DNA from 2 places in the Candidatus Thiodictyon syntrophicum genome. Region 2 is predicted to be linked to the other one. Evidence: predicted binding sites of a transcription regulator. Region 2 holds the regulator's gene; the other holds the start of a gene.
The links. Region 2 encodes sigma-54, which starts transcription at its own class of promoters, with help from an activator protein. Its sites were predicted from a motif close to TGGCANGNTNCNTGCTT; they were not measured.

Region 1: THSYN_RS20305 (nitrogen fixation protein NifZ) is a predicted target of sigma-54. The motif match lies at 1,474-1,490, and genes of this name have one in related genera.

What each region holds. Positions count from the first base shown of each region.
Region 1 covers NZ_CP020370.1:4,813,635-4,821,085, forward strand. Annotated here, with positions in the region: gene nifU (Fe-S cluster assembly protein NifU) at 7-882, opposite strand; gene THSYN_RS20300 (HesB/IscA family protein) at 1,134-1,457, opposite strand; gene THSYN_RS20305 (nitrogen fixation protein NifZ) at 1,685-1,960, shown strand; gene THSYN_RS20310 (EamA family transporter) at 2,099-2,539, shown strand; gene THSYN_RS20315 (hypothetical protein) at 2,702-3,283, opposite strand; gene THSYN_RS20320 (GTP 3',8-cyclase MoaA family protein) at 3,376-3,690, shown strand; gene murU (N-acetylmuramate alpha-1-phosphate uridylyltransferase MurU) at 3,711-4,397, shown strand; gene THSYN_RS20330 (M14 family metallopeptidase) at 4,434-5,480, shown strand; gene THSYN_RS20335 (AEC family transporter) at 5,580-6,242, opposite strand; gene THSYN_RS20340 (hypothetical protein) at 6,258-6,851, opposite strand.
Region 2 covers NZ_CP020370.1:469,861-477,311, forward strand. Annotated here, with positions in the region: gene THSYN_RS02040 (IS1 family transposase) at 1-906, shown strand, start outside; gene THSYN_RS02045 (hypothetical protein) at 881-1,582, opposite strand; gene THSYN_RS02050 (PTS sugar transporter subunit IIA) at 1,599-2,048, opposite strand; gene hpf (ribosome hibernation-promoting factor, HPF/YfiA family) at 2,286-2,615, opposite strand; gene THSYN_RS02060 (RNA polymerase factor sigma-54) at 2,650-4,152, opposite strand; gene lptB (LPS export ABC transporter ATP-binding protein) at 4,254-4,979, opposite strand; gene lptA (lipopolysaccharide transport periplasmic protein LptA) at 4,976-5,605, opposite strand; gene lptC (LPS export ABC transporter periplasmic protein LptC) at 5,602-6,204, opposite strand; gene kdsC (3-deoxy-manno-octulosonate-8-phosphatase KdsC) at 6,237-6,767, opposite strand; gene THSYN_RS02085 (KpsF/GutQ family sugar-phosphate isomerase) at 6,916-7,451, opposite strand, start outside.

The DNA.
Region 1 (7,451 bases), 2.5 Mb from region 2:
TCGCGCTTAGGCCCGCGCCCGCATCGCGCTCGCCGGCAGGACGCGCACGAATTCACCCAGGTCCTCGACGATACGCTGCTGTATCCCCTCGATGGTGGTGGAGGCCATCTGGCAGCCGGCACAGGCGCCGGTCATGTTCACATAGATGTTCTTGCCGTCGATCTCTACCAGCTCCACGTCGCCGCGGTCGCGCTTGAGGTTGGGACGGATCGCCTCGATGGCGCTCTCGATGCGGCGGATGCGCTGCAGGGTGCCGAGCTTGGGGCGCTTGGCCGCGGGCGGCGGGGCGCCGGTGGGGTCGAAGGTGCGGCCCTGGTCCTTGAGCACCCGGGTCAGGATCTCCTCCACCCCCTCATGACAGGCGGAACAGCCGCCGCCGGCCTTGGTGTAGTTCGTGACCTCCTCGACGCTTGAGAGCCCATTGGCGCGGATGGTCTCCTCGATCAGGACCGCATCGACCGCAAAACACTTGCACACCAGCGCGCCTTCCTCATGGTCGTCCTTCCAGACCTCACCGCGGAAGTTGGCGACCGCCGCCTGGAGCGCCTCGCGCCCCATCACCGAGCAGTGCATCTTCTCCGGGGGCAGGCCGTCGAGATAGTCCGCGATGTCCTGGTTGCTGACCTTGAGCGCCTGATCAATGGTCATCCCCTTGACGATCTCGGTCAGCGCGGAACTCGAGGCAATCGCCGAGCCGCAGCCGAAGGTCTGGAAGCCGGCGTCTTTGATGACCAGCGTCTCGGGATCGACCTTGAGTGAGAGCCGCAAGGCGTCCCCGCAGGACAGGGACCCCACGTCCCCCACGGCGTTAGCGTCCGCCAGGGCACCGGCGTTACGGGGGCTGAAAAAGTGGTCTTTGACCTTTTCCGAGTAATCCCACATGGCGTGTCTCCGGGGAAATGAAGTAATGATCTGCGCTTCGCGGTACTTAACGGCGCGACCTCAGGTAGCGGGGTGCTCCGGCAGCCCAGAAAGAGGAGTTATCCACAGATGAACACAGATTATCACAGATAATTCATTGACTTATGCTTGGCCAGGGACTCAGCTTGCCGGTGCTTGCGACAATGACGATAAGCGCATGACAATCCGAAAGAAATCTGTGTCCATCTGTGTCCATCTGTGGATTCTCAGGATCAAGCACTGAACGACTTGCCGCAGCCGCAGCTTTGGGCGGCATTGGGATTCTCGAATCGGAAGCCGTTACCCTCCATGCTGTCCCTGAAGTCGACGGTGACGCCGTCCAGCATCGGCGCGCTGGCGGGGTCGACGAAGACCTTCACCGGCCCGCACTCGACGATCGCGTCGTCGGCGCGCGCCGCCCCCTCCAGGGCCACAGCATATTGCAGGCCGGAACAGCCGCCGCCGGTGACTGAGATGCGCAGCCCGGCGACCGGGTCAGCGGACCCCTTGATGAAACGGCTGACGGCCTTCAGGGCGCTGGGGGTCAGGGTCAACATGGTCGGATGCTCCAAATGGCTTGAGTCTTGCTTCGCTGTTGAGGAGGAAAAAAGCAATCCCCATGCCATGCAGTGAAGAGACTGTATGTCATTGTTGTTGAAGATCTCATAACCCACTGCCGCCGGGCTTGTCGGCTCTGCCACAGCCCTGCGCAGTATTTTGGTCGGATTACCGACAGACCCGCCCAGCCAACCACTGCGCCTGCCAAAAAAGGGAGCAAGCCCCCATGACGCTCGACCAACCGACCCTCGATCAACTCAACCCCGGCGACCTGGTCTATGCCGCCGCCGCCATCGTCAACGACGGGGGCATCCCGGACCTGGCGGCGGACGCCCTGATCGCCGCCCCCGGGACACGCGGCGTCATCCTCAAGATCGGGCACCTGGAGGAGGACCCGGAGCGCACCCTTTATCTGGTCCGCTTTGAGGGACCCGACCTGGTGCTGGGACCACCGACCGGGTGTTGGGCGGAGGAACTCGGCACCGAGCGGCCCGCGGCCTGATCTCCTCGCGACCCTGAGGCACCGATGGCGGAGCGCCCTACGGCGTCCGCCCGCCGCGGGTTTCCGCAACCCTGGTCGCCTTGTCCGGCGCGTGCGGCCGTCGTAGACTCCGAGCCTGGACTCGAATGGTGGCCAGCGATGTGGATCCTGTATGCAGTAGCGGCGTCCGTCATCTGGGGTTTGAGCTACGCCTCAAGCGGGCGCGTAATCGAGCATGGCATGGCGCCGCTCACGTTCTTCTTCTATTACGCCTGCTTCGGGGCCATCGCGGGCGCACTCGCGCTGGCGGCGGGCGGGAGACTGGGCGACCTGACGGGCGAGCTGCGGGCACTGGGGTCGGACTGGCCCTGGTTCGCGCTCGCCCTGATCAGTTCCGCCGCCGGCACCCTGCTGATCTACATGGCCATCGGCGAGAAGAACGCCACGCTGGCCTCGCTGATCGAGATCTCCTACCCGATCTTCGTCGCCCTCTTCGCCTGGCTCTTCTTTCGGCAGAACCAGATCAACACCCTGACCCTCGTCGGCGGCGCCCTGATCATGGGCGGCGTCGTCGTGGTCTTTCTGGCGAATCGGGGCTGATCGGGGCGCCGCGGATCGGCTCAACCTGGCAGAAGTAATTGTTTCACGCAAAGACGCAAACATTGACCAGCGTCGCTTGCGCGGCACCGCCCGGCCCCAGAAGCAGCGCCCCCAGTAGCAGTCCCGCGTCCGTCGGTGTCGTCCTCATCGCTTGCCTCCGCCTTACAAACCACAGTCAAGCCACCGCCTGATGGCGGCCTCGGTCGTCTGATCGATCAGTATTTGTTCACGCAGGCACAGCGCCTGTACGTTGTCGATCGTCTTTCGACTCAGCGTCCGTGCGTCATCCTCACCCGTGCCGAATTCGTGTCCCCGCAACAGCAGTCCGCGCAGTACCCAGTTGACCTCCACTCGACTCACGGAATGGCCGAGTGCGCGAATATTGTCGCGAACCCGCTTGCCGGTTCCCTTGAGATCAAAGGGGTGTTTAACCAAGTCGGATGCGATTAGTTTGAACAGCACACGGTAATCGGCCGGACTCAGCAGGGGCACGCTGGTGACATCGTGGATCTGGGTAGCAAGCGGAAGAAGATCGCGATCCGTGCCCCAGTCGAAAACCGAGGTGCCATTGCCACCTGCCTTATTGTCTCGATCGCTGACAAGCGCATGTCGGCGCGGGTCGTAAATGCGGCCACCCGACCCGTTCCAGTCGACCTTCAGCGGTCCGATGTTCAACGAATCGAGGAACCTGCGGAAACTACCCATGCCGTTCCAGTCGAAATCGACGAATAGGGCACTTTTCAAACCAATACTCCATCTCGAACCGGGCATCACCTCAGGGGTTACCCCGGGCTGGTATCTCACGCCCCTTCGGAGCCTAAGTCAAGGCGCAGGAGATGCCGCTGGGGGAGCCGGGCGACCAGGACCGGGCCGCGGTCTGTTACCCGAGCGACGCCATCCGCCGTGACCTGCAACCCCACTGGGAGCTGATCCCCACCACCGAGACCACCGGCGGCCCGGCGCGCTATTTCCGCGTGGCCGGGAGCCGGTTCCGCATCGGTTTAATCTCCCCCCACAGCCACGACTTCTGCGCCGACTGCAACCGGGGGCCAGGACCGGCGCGGTGCCGCACAGGTCAGGCGGGGCCCCGGTGGGAGCGGCTTCAGCCGCGTCGGGGACCGCAAAGCCCGGTACACTTGCGTCATTCGTGAACCCAGCCCCGGACTCCCCGATGCGCGCCATGATCCTCGCCGCCGGACGCGGCAACCGCATGCGCCCCCTGACCGACCGAGTGCCCAAGCCCCTGCTGCCGGTCGGCGGCAAGCCGCTGATCCAGTACCACATCGAGCGGCTGGCGGCGGCCGGGGTGCGCGAGGTCGTGATCAACCACGCGCACCTGGGCGAGCAGATCGAGGCCGCGCTGGGGGACGGCGCCCAGTGGGGCGTGACCTTGCATTACTCCCCGGAAGGCGAGGGCCGGGCGCTGGAGACCGGCGGCGGCATCTTCAAGGCCCTGCCGCTGCTCGGCCCCGGCCCCTTCTTGGTCGTCAACGCCGACATCTGGACCGATTTCCCCTTCATGGACCTGGACCTGCCCGAGGGCGACTTGGCCCACCTGGTGCTGGTCGCGAATCCACCCCAACACCCCGCGGGGGACTTTGCCCTGGACGGCGACCGGGTCCGCCGGGACGGCGAGCCGCGTTACACCTTCAGCGGCATCGGGCTCTACCGCCCGGAACTGTTCACGGGCTGCGCGCCCGGGGCCTTTCCCCTGGCCCCACTGCTGCGCCGGGCCATGGACCAGGGCCAGGCGGGCGGGCACCTCTATCGGGGCGACTGGTTTGACATCGGCACCCCGCAGCGGCTCGACGAATTGAACCGACGCCTTACCGGCGGCCAGCTGGGGCCTTGCCCTTGACCCCCCGTTACATTACTTTTAGTATTTGAGACGACCATGCTCCAGGAACTCGACCAACTCCCCGCCGGCCTGCTTGCGACCGACAGCCGCGACCTGGCCGGCGCACTCGGCGGCCCGACCCTGATCCACCTGCCCGGGGGGCGGCAACCGCCCCTCTTCGTCTCGGTGCTGCTGCACGGCAACGAGACGGTGGGCTGGGACGCGGTGCGCGTGCTGCTCGCCGAGCGCATCGCGCGCTTCGGCGAGCCGCGACTGCCGCGCAGCTTGAGCCTCTTCATCGGCAACGTGGCGGCGGCCGCCCAGGGCCTGCGCCACCTGCCGGGGCAGCCGGACTACAACCGGATCTGGCCCGGGGGCGAACTGCCCCAGTGCGCAGAGACGCAACTGGCGGCCACGGTGCTCGCGCGCATGACCGAACGCGGGGTCTTCGCCGGCATCGACCTGCACAACAACACCGGGGCTAATCCACACTACGCCTGTGTCGATCGGTTGGACAGCCGGTCCCTGCAACTGGCGACCCTGTTCGCCCGCACCGTGGTCTATTTCACCGGCCCCACCGGGGTGCAGTCGCTCGCCTTCGCGGACCTGTGCCCGACGGTGACGCTGGAGTGCGGCAAGGTGGGCGAGGCGGCCGGGGTGGCGCGCGCGCGGGCCTTAGTGGACGCCGCCCTGCACCTGGCGGCGATTACCGACCATCCGGTGGCGCCCCAGGACATCGACCTCTTCCATACCGTCGCCCGGATGTTCGTCCCGCCCGACCTGAGCCTGGGTTTCCCGCCGGCGGAGGCCGACCTGGTGCTCGATCCGGACCTCGAGCGCTTCAACTTCCGGGAACTGCCGCGCGGGACCGCCTTCGCGCGGCTGCGCGACCCATCACTCGGGGTTGGCCTGCAGGTGCTCGACGAGGGCGGACGGGATGTCGCGAGCCGGTACTTTCACCACGAAGACGGCGAAGTCCGGCTGCGCCGCCCCGTGATGCCCGCGATGCTCACCCACGACCTCACGATCATCCGCCAGGACTGCCTGGGCTATCTGCTGGAGCGTTACAACGACCAGGTCCCGGGGCGCGGCGCCGGACTCTGAGGGCCGACCGGTCGGCCTGGCTGATGGTCCTTGCCATCACCCGGCGCCGCGGCCCGGTCAGTCATCAGGGGGTGCCGGAATACTCGCTTGAGTTACGCGCTATGGCGAGCCGGGGTGGCCGGCACCAATGCCCAGTGCCCAGAGGCCCAGGTTCAGTGTCACAAAGGACAGGAGCGTGGTCACCAGGAGCGCCGAGGCGCACTGCTCGCCCTGCCCATAGCGCTGGGCGAGCAAGGGAAAGATCGTCACCATCGGCAGGCCCGCGATGACCAGTGCGGCCTGGGTCAGCGTGGGGTCGAATGGCGGGACCAGGGCGAGCATGAGAAGGACCGCGAGCGGGTGGACGATCAGCTTGCCCAGCGCGATGCCCGCCGCCGCGCCCAGGCCGCGGTGCAGACGCTCCCCGGCCAGGCTCCCGCCGACCGCGAACAGGGCGACGGCCGCCGCGGAGGCGGCCAGCAGGTCGATGGTGCGCCCGAGCATCCTGGGCAGGGTCACCCCCAGCCAGGCGCACAGCAGACCGGCCGCGATGGCCAGCAGGATCGGATTCTTCACCACCAGGAGCGCGACGTTGCGCAGCGGGCGCAGCACCCCGCCATGGCGGCCCTGGGCGTTGAACTCCGCCAGGATCAGCGTCAGGGGCATGATCAGCAGGATCTCCACCATCATGGTCATGGCCACCGCGATCAGGGCCTCGGCACCGAAGAGTTGACCGACCAAGGCATACCCGATATAGCCGCTGTTGGACATGGACAGGCCCATGCCGAAAAAGGCAGGTCAGACCGCGATCCCGCGCGTGCGCAGTTGGGAACGAATTATCGGGTCGGTCCGATTCTTGGATGTCGCCGCCTTCATAAAGACGACGAGGCGGTCGATGTCGCGCACCACCCCCAGCAGTTCATCATGGTCTTCATTGCTGGAACTGATCGAGCCGAAGGCCAGTTCCATCAGCGCCTCGTCATGGCGGGCAATGCCGATCGCGTAGGCCACATAGCAGGCGAGACCGGGGTGCCGATAATGAATATGGACCGCGAAGCTGCGCCAGGCCTTGAGCCATCCGGCCCACTCGGCGTCGGAGATATCGCGGCGATCGGTGCGCAGGAACAGGATGGTCTTGAGGAACTCCTCGCGCCAGTTCCACTGCGGCGTCACCCCTTGCACCCGCAGACGCTCGATCGCGTGGCTATGGTGCACCTGGCAGTGGTCGCACTGATAATAGAGGGCAAGGGCGTAGGCGATATACTCGCGCTCCAATTCGTCCAGGACGAAGGGGTCCGACTCGTCCGGCACGCCGGTGATCGCGTGCGCATGCAGTTCGTTCAGCACGTCGTTGAACGGCTGGCCCTGGATCGGTTTACGGATGGTTGCCATGAGTACTTCTCGATAAGAAAAACAGCATTCTCTAATATAGTACAACAAAATCTTGTGCAGTGCAACAAAATCCGTCTTGTTGGGTCCATCCACCCCTGAAACCAGACTTGGCGCGCTCCACGGCTGAAGCCTTGGACTCCAGGCGCTTGGGCTGCGGCGCTCAACTTAATGGCAGTCGGCTGCCGACTGGGGTCGCAGGCTGATGCCTTCGCCCTCGCTACCGAGCCCCGAGACGGTGCAGGTAGTCCTGTAGGATGGGTAGAGCGCAGCGAAACCCATCGGTTGCGCGTGCCTGAAGCCTTGCCTGCTGGGTTTCGCTGCGCCCTACCCAGCCTACAGATCGTGCGCGGTCGGGGCCGAAACGTTACCTTAAGAGTCAGGCCGGGACCCGGTGGGAGCAGCTTCAGCCGCGACGCGATCTGGCAAGGTGCCGTGGCCTCGTCGCGGCTGAAGCGTCGACAAGCCGATCGCGAAAATCCAACAATTCGGCTGGCCGAAGCAGCCGATTGCCGCTCCCCTGCAGGTGACCCGCCACCGCGGCGCAGATGCGCCATAGCGTCGCCTTGCCCGGTGCGTTGTCCAGTTGGCCGCGCAGCTTGA
Region 2 (7,451 bases):
AGTTGCAATAGGCTCTTTTCCGAGACCAAAGCCACCCTTATCGAGGGGCTCAGGAAACCGACCAGCTTCATCATTCAAGTGCTCAAAACGCGCACTGAGGGGATCGGCTTGAACGCCGCCTGCCGGGCCTTCGCGATTGCGAAGAATACGTTGCTCCTATGGGAGCGTCGCCTGGCCGATTGCAAGGATGTGCTGGTCATATATGCCCTGACGCACACCTTTATTGAGCAACTGATCGAAGGTGATGAGCTTTATACGAAAGTGAATAGGAATGTCCCCCCGGAGGATTGTGAAGGCTGGACGATCGTACTGATGGAAAGGGCAAGTCGATTTATCTGGGCGCTTCAGTGCGGGAAAAAGGATCGCAGCCTATTTTCATATGCCATACAAATACTTAGAGATGTCATCCTGCGTACTGGCGATGTCACTCTAGTCACCGACGGGGAACGTCGGTATGGCAATCTCCTGTTTGAAATTTGCCACGAAGTATTGCGAACCGGAAAACGCGGCCGCCCACCGAAAGTGCTTCGTCGCGGTGTGAAGGTGCGCCTTAAGAATAAAGGGAAAGGAACTGATAGAACGGGGCACTCGCGTCCCAAATACGAAACCCCTCATCCGGAGCATCCAGAAACCGATCAAGATGTGACGCCAGCCGATATTCATGCTAATCATTTGGAAGCATCGAACGCTTCATTTCGGCGAAAGAATTCTGCTTATCGCCGCCGAACGAATACGTACGCGAAGAGCATTTCTGGTTTGCAAAGAACATTGGATATGTTGTGGATTGTCCATAACTTTATTCGCAGCCACTTCACGACAAAACAGGTTCCTGCGGTGGCTCTGGGGATTCTCCAGCAGGGACTCTCGTGGGATGAGGTCCTTAGAGTTCGACAGCCCAGGTTATAAAAATACTACAAAAACATAAGGATAAGGAAGAACCAAACTGAACCAGTGCCAGGCCGCGGACCTCCAGGAAATCGAGCAGGGCATCCGGGCAGGTGCCTTCCAGTTTCTCCGGTGCGACGCGGGCGAACTGGGGTGCGTCGTCGGCGATCAGGCGGTGTCCGCGGCTGATCAGATCGAGCGCCAACTCGCTCTTGCCGACCGCCGGGTCCCCGGCCAGCAGCACGCCCATCCCCAAGACCTCAATGAAGACGCCGTGGATGGTCTTGCGTTCCGCCAAGGCGTGGGTCAGATAGTAGCGCAGTTGATTGATCAACTCTTCGTCCGAGACGGGGGACCCGATCAGGGGGGTGCCGGTGCGTTCGGCCCAGTCCCAGAACAGTGGTTCGGGCTCGATCCCGTCGCAGAAGATCACCGCGGTGGGCCGGTCGGTGAAGAGCTTTTCGATGGTCTCGGCGAAGGCGGTGGCGCCGAGACCGGCCAGGTACACGAGTTCCGCGCGACCGATAACCTGCAGCCGGTTCGGGTGGATGCAGTTGAGCGACCCGACCAGGGCCTGGCCGGACAGGGTCGGGTCGTCCCCGCGCAGCGGGCGGCGGGTGCCGGGCTCAGGGGTGAGCCAGCGCAGCCGGGTGCGGGGCCCGGTGTGCCGGATGAGTGACTGGAGGCTGTCGGCCATGATGGGGCGCCGTGCGCTAGGCGACGCCGAAGACGCGCAGGACGGCGGCGGCGGACCCCGCCTGCCGCAACTGCTGGCGCACCGCGGGATCGTTGAAGCGGCCGGCCAACTCGGCCAGGAGTTGCAGGTGCTCCTCGGTGGCGGTCTCGGGCACCAGCAGCGCAAAGGCCAGATCGACAGGCTCCCCGTCGGCCGCGTCGTAATCGACCCCGCGGGCGAGGGAGACGAAGGCGCCCAGGGACTGGGTGGCCTCCTTGACGCGGGCGTGGGGCAGGGCGATGCCGTGCCCGAGCCCGGTACTGCCGAGCCGCTCGCGCTCCAGGAGACGCTCGAAGATCAGGTCCGGTTTCAACTGCGGATGGTCCGTGGCCAGGAGGCGGGCCAGGGTCTCGAGCAGACGCTTTTTGCTCGCGATCTCAAGACCGCGGCCAATGCGGTGTTCGTTGATGAAGTCGGGCGGTAACATCGGCTACCGCTCCTGGCCGCGGACGCAATGCCGGACGGCGCGGCAGGTACCGCGGCGCGGGTCGCGCAAGTGGGTGCGGGTCATGTCGGCTGACTCCTCTTGGTCGTGCGGGACGCACGCGCCCGTCACACTGGTTCGGATGGCCCCGGGTCGCAACGAAAGACACCTCGAACGGGTGTCCGAGGTGTCCGTGCGTGCCGGCCCGGGTGCGACCCTGTGGTTTATCGGGGTTCGCCCTTACTCGGTCTCGCCGGGCTTGGTGCCGGTGACGGCCACCGGGCGGTGGCTGGCCTTCTTCTCCTTGTGGCGCAGGATCTGGCGGTCCAGCTTGTCGATCAGGGTGTCGATGGCGGCATACATGTCCTCATGGACCGAGTCGGCGAACAGCTTACCGCCGTTCACATGCAGGGTGGCCTCGGCGCGCTGGGCCAATTTCTCCACCGTCAGGATGACGTGGGCGTTGATGACGTGGTCGAAATGGCGAGCCAGGCGCTCGAACTTGTTATCGACGTACCCCTTGAGGGCCTCGGTCACGTCGATATGGTGACCCGTCAGGTTGATATGCATGGTCTGGTCTTCTCCTCTGGTTTCAAACCGCCTGTCAAGCCAGGCGTTTGCGTTCGTTCGAGGGTGGGATGCCCATCGCCTCGCGGTATTTCGCGACGGTGCGTCGCGCAACATTGATGCCCTGATCGGCCAACTCGTCGGCGATCCGACTATCGCTCAAGGGCTTGCGGGCCGATTCATTGGTGATCATCTTGCGGATCAGGGCGCGGATGGCCGTGGATGAACACTCGCCCCCGGCCGCCGTGTTCACGTGGGACGAGAAAAAAAACTTGAACTCGAAGGTCCCGCGCGGGGTGTGCATGTATTTCTGGGTGGTGACCCGCGAGATGGTGGACTCGTGCAGGTCCAGCGCCTCGGAGACGTCGCGCAGGATCAGCGGCTTCATGGCCTCCTCACCGCGTTCGAGAAATTCCTGCTGCAATTCCACGATCTTGGCGGCGACGCGCAGGACCGTGTCGTTGCGGCTGACCAGGCTCTTGATGAACCAGCGGGCCTCTTGCAGGTGACTTTTCAAGGCAATGCTGTCCGCACTCTGGTCGCTGCGCCGGATGAGCCGCGCATAGTCGGCGTTCACTCTTAGTTTAGGCGTAGTTTCCGGATTCAGCTCGACCTGCCACACACCTTCCACACGCCGCACGAAGATGTCGGGTACAACGTACTCCGACGCGGTCTCCGCGATCAAGGTGCCGGGGCGGGGATTCAGGTGCCGGATCACCTCCAGGGCGGCGTGGATCGCCGCTTCCGGGGCGCCCAGCAGGCGTGCCAGGGCCGCCACGTCGTTGCGGGGCAGAAAGTCGAACCCGTCCGCGCAGATCGCGATGGCCAGCGCCTGCGGCGTGGTCTGGCCGGGGGCCGTCGGCGCGCCCTGGGGTAACTGGCGCAGTTGCAGCAACAGACACTCGCGCAGATCGCGGGCGCCGACCCCCGCCGGGTCGAATGACTGGACCCGGTGGATGATGGTGGTGACCTCCTCGGGGGCGATCGTCGGGTCGCCCAGGGTGCTCAGCAGTTCCTCGCAGTCCGTGCGCAGGTAGCCGTTGCCGTCGATGGCGTCGATCACCGCGAGCGCGATCACCTCGTCGCGCGCACTGAGCCGGGCCAGATTGAGCTGCCAGATCAGGTGGTCATGCAGGGTCTCCGGGCGGCTCTGCTGGGAGAAGGGGTCGAAGTCGTTGTCGTCGCTGCCCTGGCTGCCGCTCGGGAGATAGTTTTCGTAGACATCGTCCCAGTGGGTGTCCACCGGGAGCTCGTCCGGCATCTCGCTGGACTCGCCCTGAACCTCGCGTTCGATCGTCTGTTCCTGGACGGTGGCCGTCGGCTCCGGCGTGGCGTCCTGAACCAGGCGGGCGTCGGCGGCGTCGGCGGCCTGGAAGCGGTCGGCCTCATCGCCCTCCTCGAGCATGAAATTGCTGTCCAGGACCTCTTGGATCTCCTGTTGGAGCTCCAGGTTGGATAGCTGAAGGAGCTTGATCGCCTGCTGCAACTGGGGCGTCATCGACAGATGCTGACCAAGTCGAAGCTGGATGGACTGCTTCATCGCGGGGGCTGCGTGTGGGGTGGACCGATCGAGTCTAGCAAGTTGAGTGCCTGTTTTGATTCTAGCCTATTCGGGCGCCATGGCGGAATGGTCTGGGGCGCTCACATGGAGAAATCGGTGCCGAGGTAGACCTCGCGCACCTGCTGGTCGGCGAGCAGTTGCGTGGGAGTGCCGGCGGCGATCATGCTGCCGTCACTGATGATGTAGCCGCGATCGCAGATGTCGAGGGTCTCGCGGACGTTGTGGTCGGTGATCAGGACGCCGATGTTGCGCTCGCGCAGGTGCGCGACGATGGCCTTGATGTCGCCGACCGCGATCGGGTCGACCCCGGCGAAGGGTTCATCGAGGAGCATCACCACCGGGTCCACGGCGAGTGCGCGGGCGATCTCCAGGCGGCGGCGTTCGCCGCCGGACAGGCTGAGTGCGAGTGAGGCGGCGACATGGCTGATCCCCAGTTCCTGGAGCAGTTGTTCGCAACGCTCGCGCTGCTGGTTGCGGTTCAGGTCGCGGCGGGTCTGAAGGATCGCCAGGATGTTGTCGCGTGCGCAGAGTTTACGGAAGACCGAGGGCTCCTGCGCCAGGTAGCTCAGTCCCGCCCGGGCGCGGGCGTGCATCGGCAGTTGCGTGAGGTCGCGGCCGTTCAACTCGATGCGTCCGTGGTCACTCGGGATCAGCCCGACGATCAGATAGAAACAGGTGGTCTTGCCGGCACCGTTGGGGCCGAGCAGGCCGACCACCTCGCCCGCGTTCACCTCGACACTCACGTCCCGCAGGACCTGGCGGTTGCGGTAGCGCTTCTTCAGGTGGGTGGCGCAGAGGGTGCTCACGCGCCGCCCTGCTTGCCGGGCGGGGGTGCCTTGGGGGTGGGTACCGGGGGCGCCGGGGGTGCCGCGGCGGTGCCGGGCGCCGGCGGCTTGCCGTCCTTCTTGGCCTGCGGCGTCATTTGGATCTTCACCCGGCTGTCGCCTCCCGCCTGCACCCGTGCATGGGCCCGATCATAGACGATCCGCTCGCTGGCGATGCGGTCCGTGCCCTGGATCACCAGCGCCTCGCCGGTCAGGATCAGCTCGTCGCGGTCCGCGTCGTAGTCCATGCGCTTGGCAAAGGCCTGCATCTCGCCCTGCTCGCCGTCCAGTTGCTGTTTGTAACTGGCCGGTTCGCCCCGGGCGATGATGTACTTGATCTGGCGGTCGCTGCGGTGGTGGACCGTGACCTGGTCGGCCAGCAGGCGCATGGTCCCCTGGTCGACCTGGACCTGGCCCAGATAAAGGCTGGTGCTCTTGCCCTCGTCGACCTCGACGCGGTCGGCCTCGATCAGCATGGGCTGCGCCGCGTCGCTCTGCAGCGCGACGGCGCTGCGGGTCGTCAGGCCCAGACCCAGGGTCAAGAGCGCGGCGGCCAGGACGGGCAAGGCCCGGGGCGCGGTGGTGGCGATCATCGGTCTGGCGTTCATGGGGCGGCTGAACCAGCATTCCCCTTCTCGGTTGGGGTGGGAGCGACAAAGATGTGGGCGCGCCCGGGAAACTCAGCCCGGGACGGGTGGGCGTACCACAGGCGCACGCCGGCGGCGGTCAGCCAGTCGTTGTCGCTCGCGAGTCTCACCGGCTGATCGCCCTGGGCGTATTCACGCTTGGGCCAGAGCCGCAACTGCGAGGTTGCGAGTCGTAACGAGCGGTTCGGACCGGCACCGGCCCGCTCGATCCGGACCTCGTCGCGCAGGTCGATCTCCTCGCCCTTGGACAGCAGGAAACCCTGTTTGGATTCCACCTTCCAGGGCGGTCCGCCCTCGCGGTCGAGCAGGGTCAGGCGCGGCTGGTCGAGTTCGGCCAGGTCCTCGGCAACATACTGGCGCAGTTGGTCGGCCACCAGATGCCGCTGCGGGCGTCCGTCGGTGTTGGTCTCGATGGCGTCGAGGTCCCAGACCATGTGGTCAGGGGCACGCTCGCGTACGCGCGCGGCCGGTTCCTCGCTCAGACTGCGCAGCAGCCACCAGGCCCCGCCTGCGAGGATGGCGAAGACCATCGCCAGGCGCCCCTGTCGCGTCGTCCACACGCTTTGTCACCTCGCTGTGCATCGGGTTGCGTTCAGGCGCCCTGAAGGTAGCCGCGGTTGATCGGCTCCAGGGTGCCCTGGGCCGTCATCACCAGCTCACAGACCTCACGCGCCGCGCCCCGTCCGCCGGGGGCACTGGTGCACCAGTGGGCGTGTTGGCGAACCAGGGGATGGGCATCCCCGACGGCGATCGCCAGTCCCACCCGGCGCATGACCGGCAGGTCGATGACATCATCGCCCACGTAGGCGATCACCGCGTCCGTGAGCCCCAAGGCCCGCTTGAGCTCCTCATAGGCCGGCAGTTTGTCGCGCTGACCCTGGTAGACGTGGGCCACTCCCAGGCCCTCCATGCGGATACGCACCGCCTCGGAACGGCGCCCGGAGATCACGGCAAGCCTCACGCCGGTTTCTTGCAGCAGCACCATGCCGTGACCGTCGCGCGCGTTGAATGCCTTGTATTCCAGGCCGTCGTCGCCCAGGTACAGGCTGCCGTCGGTCAAGACCCCGTCCACGTCGAAGATCACCAGCCGAATCTGCGCCGCCCGTTCCAGAATATCTTGCATGATCCATTAACCAAAAAAGGGCCACTTGGCCGAAACCGAACGCAACTCGAGTGGCAACTGACCGCTGACGACCGACGACTGACGCCCGACGCCCGACGCCCGACGCCCGACGCCCGACGCCCGACGCCCAACGCCCAACGACCGACATCTACACCACCCCTGCCCGCAGCAGATCGTGCATGTTCAGGGCACCGATCGGGCGGCCCTCGTCGTCGATGACCAGGAGTCCGTTGATCGAGCGGGACTCCATCAGCCCCAGGGCGGCGGCGGCCAGGGACGAAGCGGCGGCGGTGATACCGCCGCGGGTCATGACCGTGTCGATGATCGTGTGGTGGACATCGAGGCCCTGGTCCAGGGCGCGGCGCAGGTCGCCGTCGGTGAAGACGCCGGCCAAGACCCCCTGCCCATCGACGACCGCGGTCATCCCCAGCCCCTTATGCGACATCTCCTCCAGGGCCGCCATGAGCGTGCTCCCCAGGGCGACCCGCGGGACCCGGTCACCGCGGTGCATGATGTCTCCCACATGCAGCAGGAGGCGCCGCCCCAGGGTGCCGGCGGGGTGCGAGCGGGCGAAATCCAGGGCGGTGAAACCCCGGCTCTCCAGCAAGGCGACCGCCAGGGCGTCGCCCATGGCCAGGGTCGCCGTGGTGCTGGAGGTCGGCGCCAGACCGAGCGGGCAGGCCT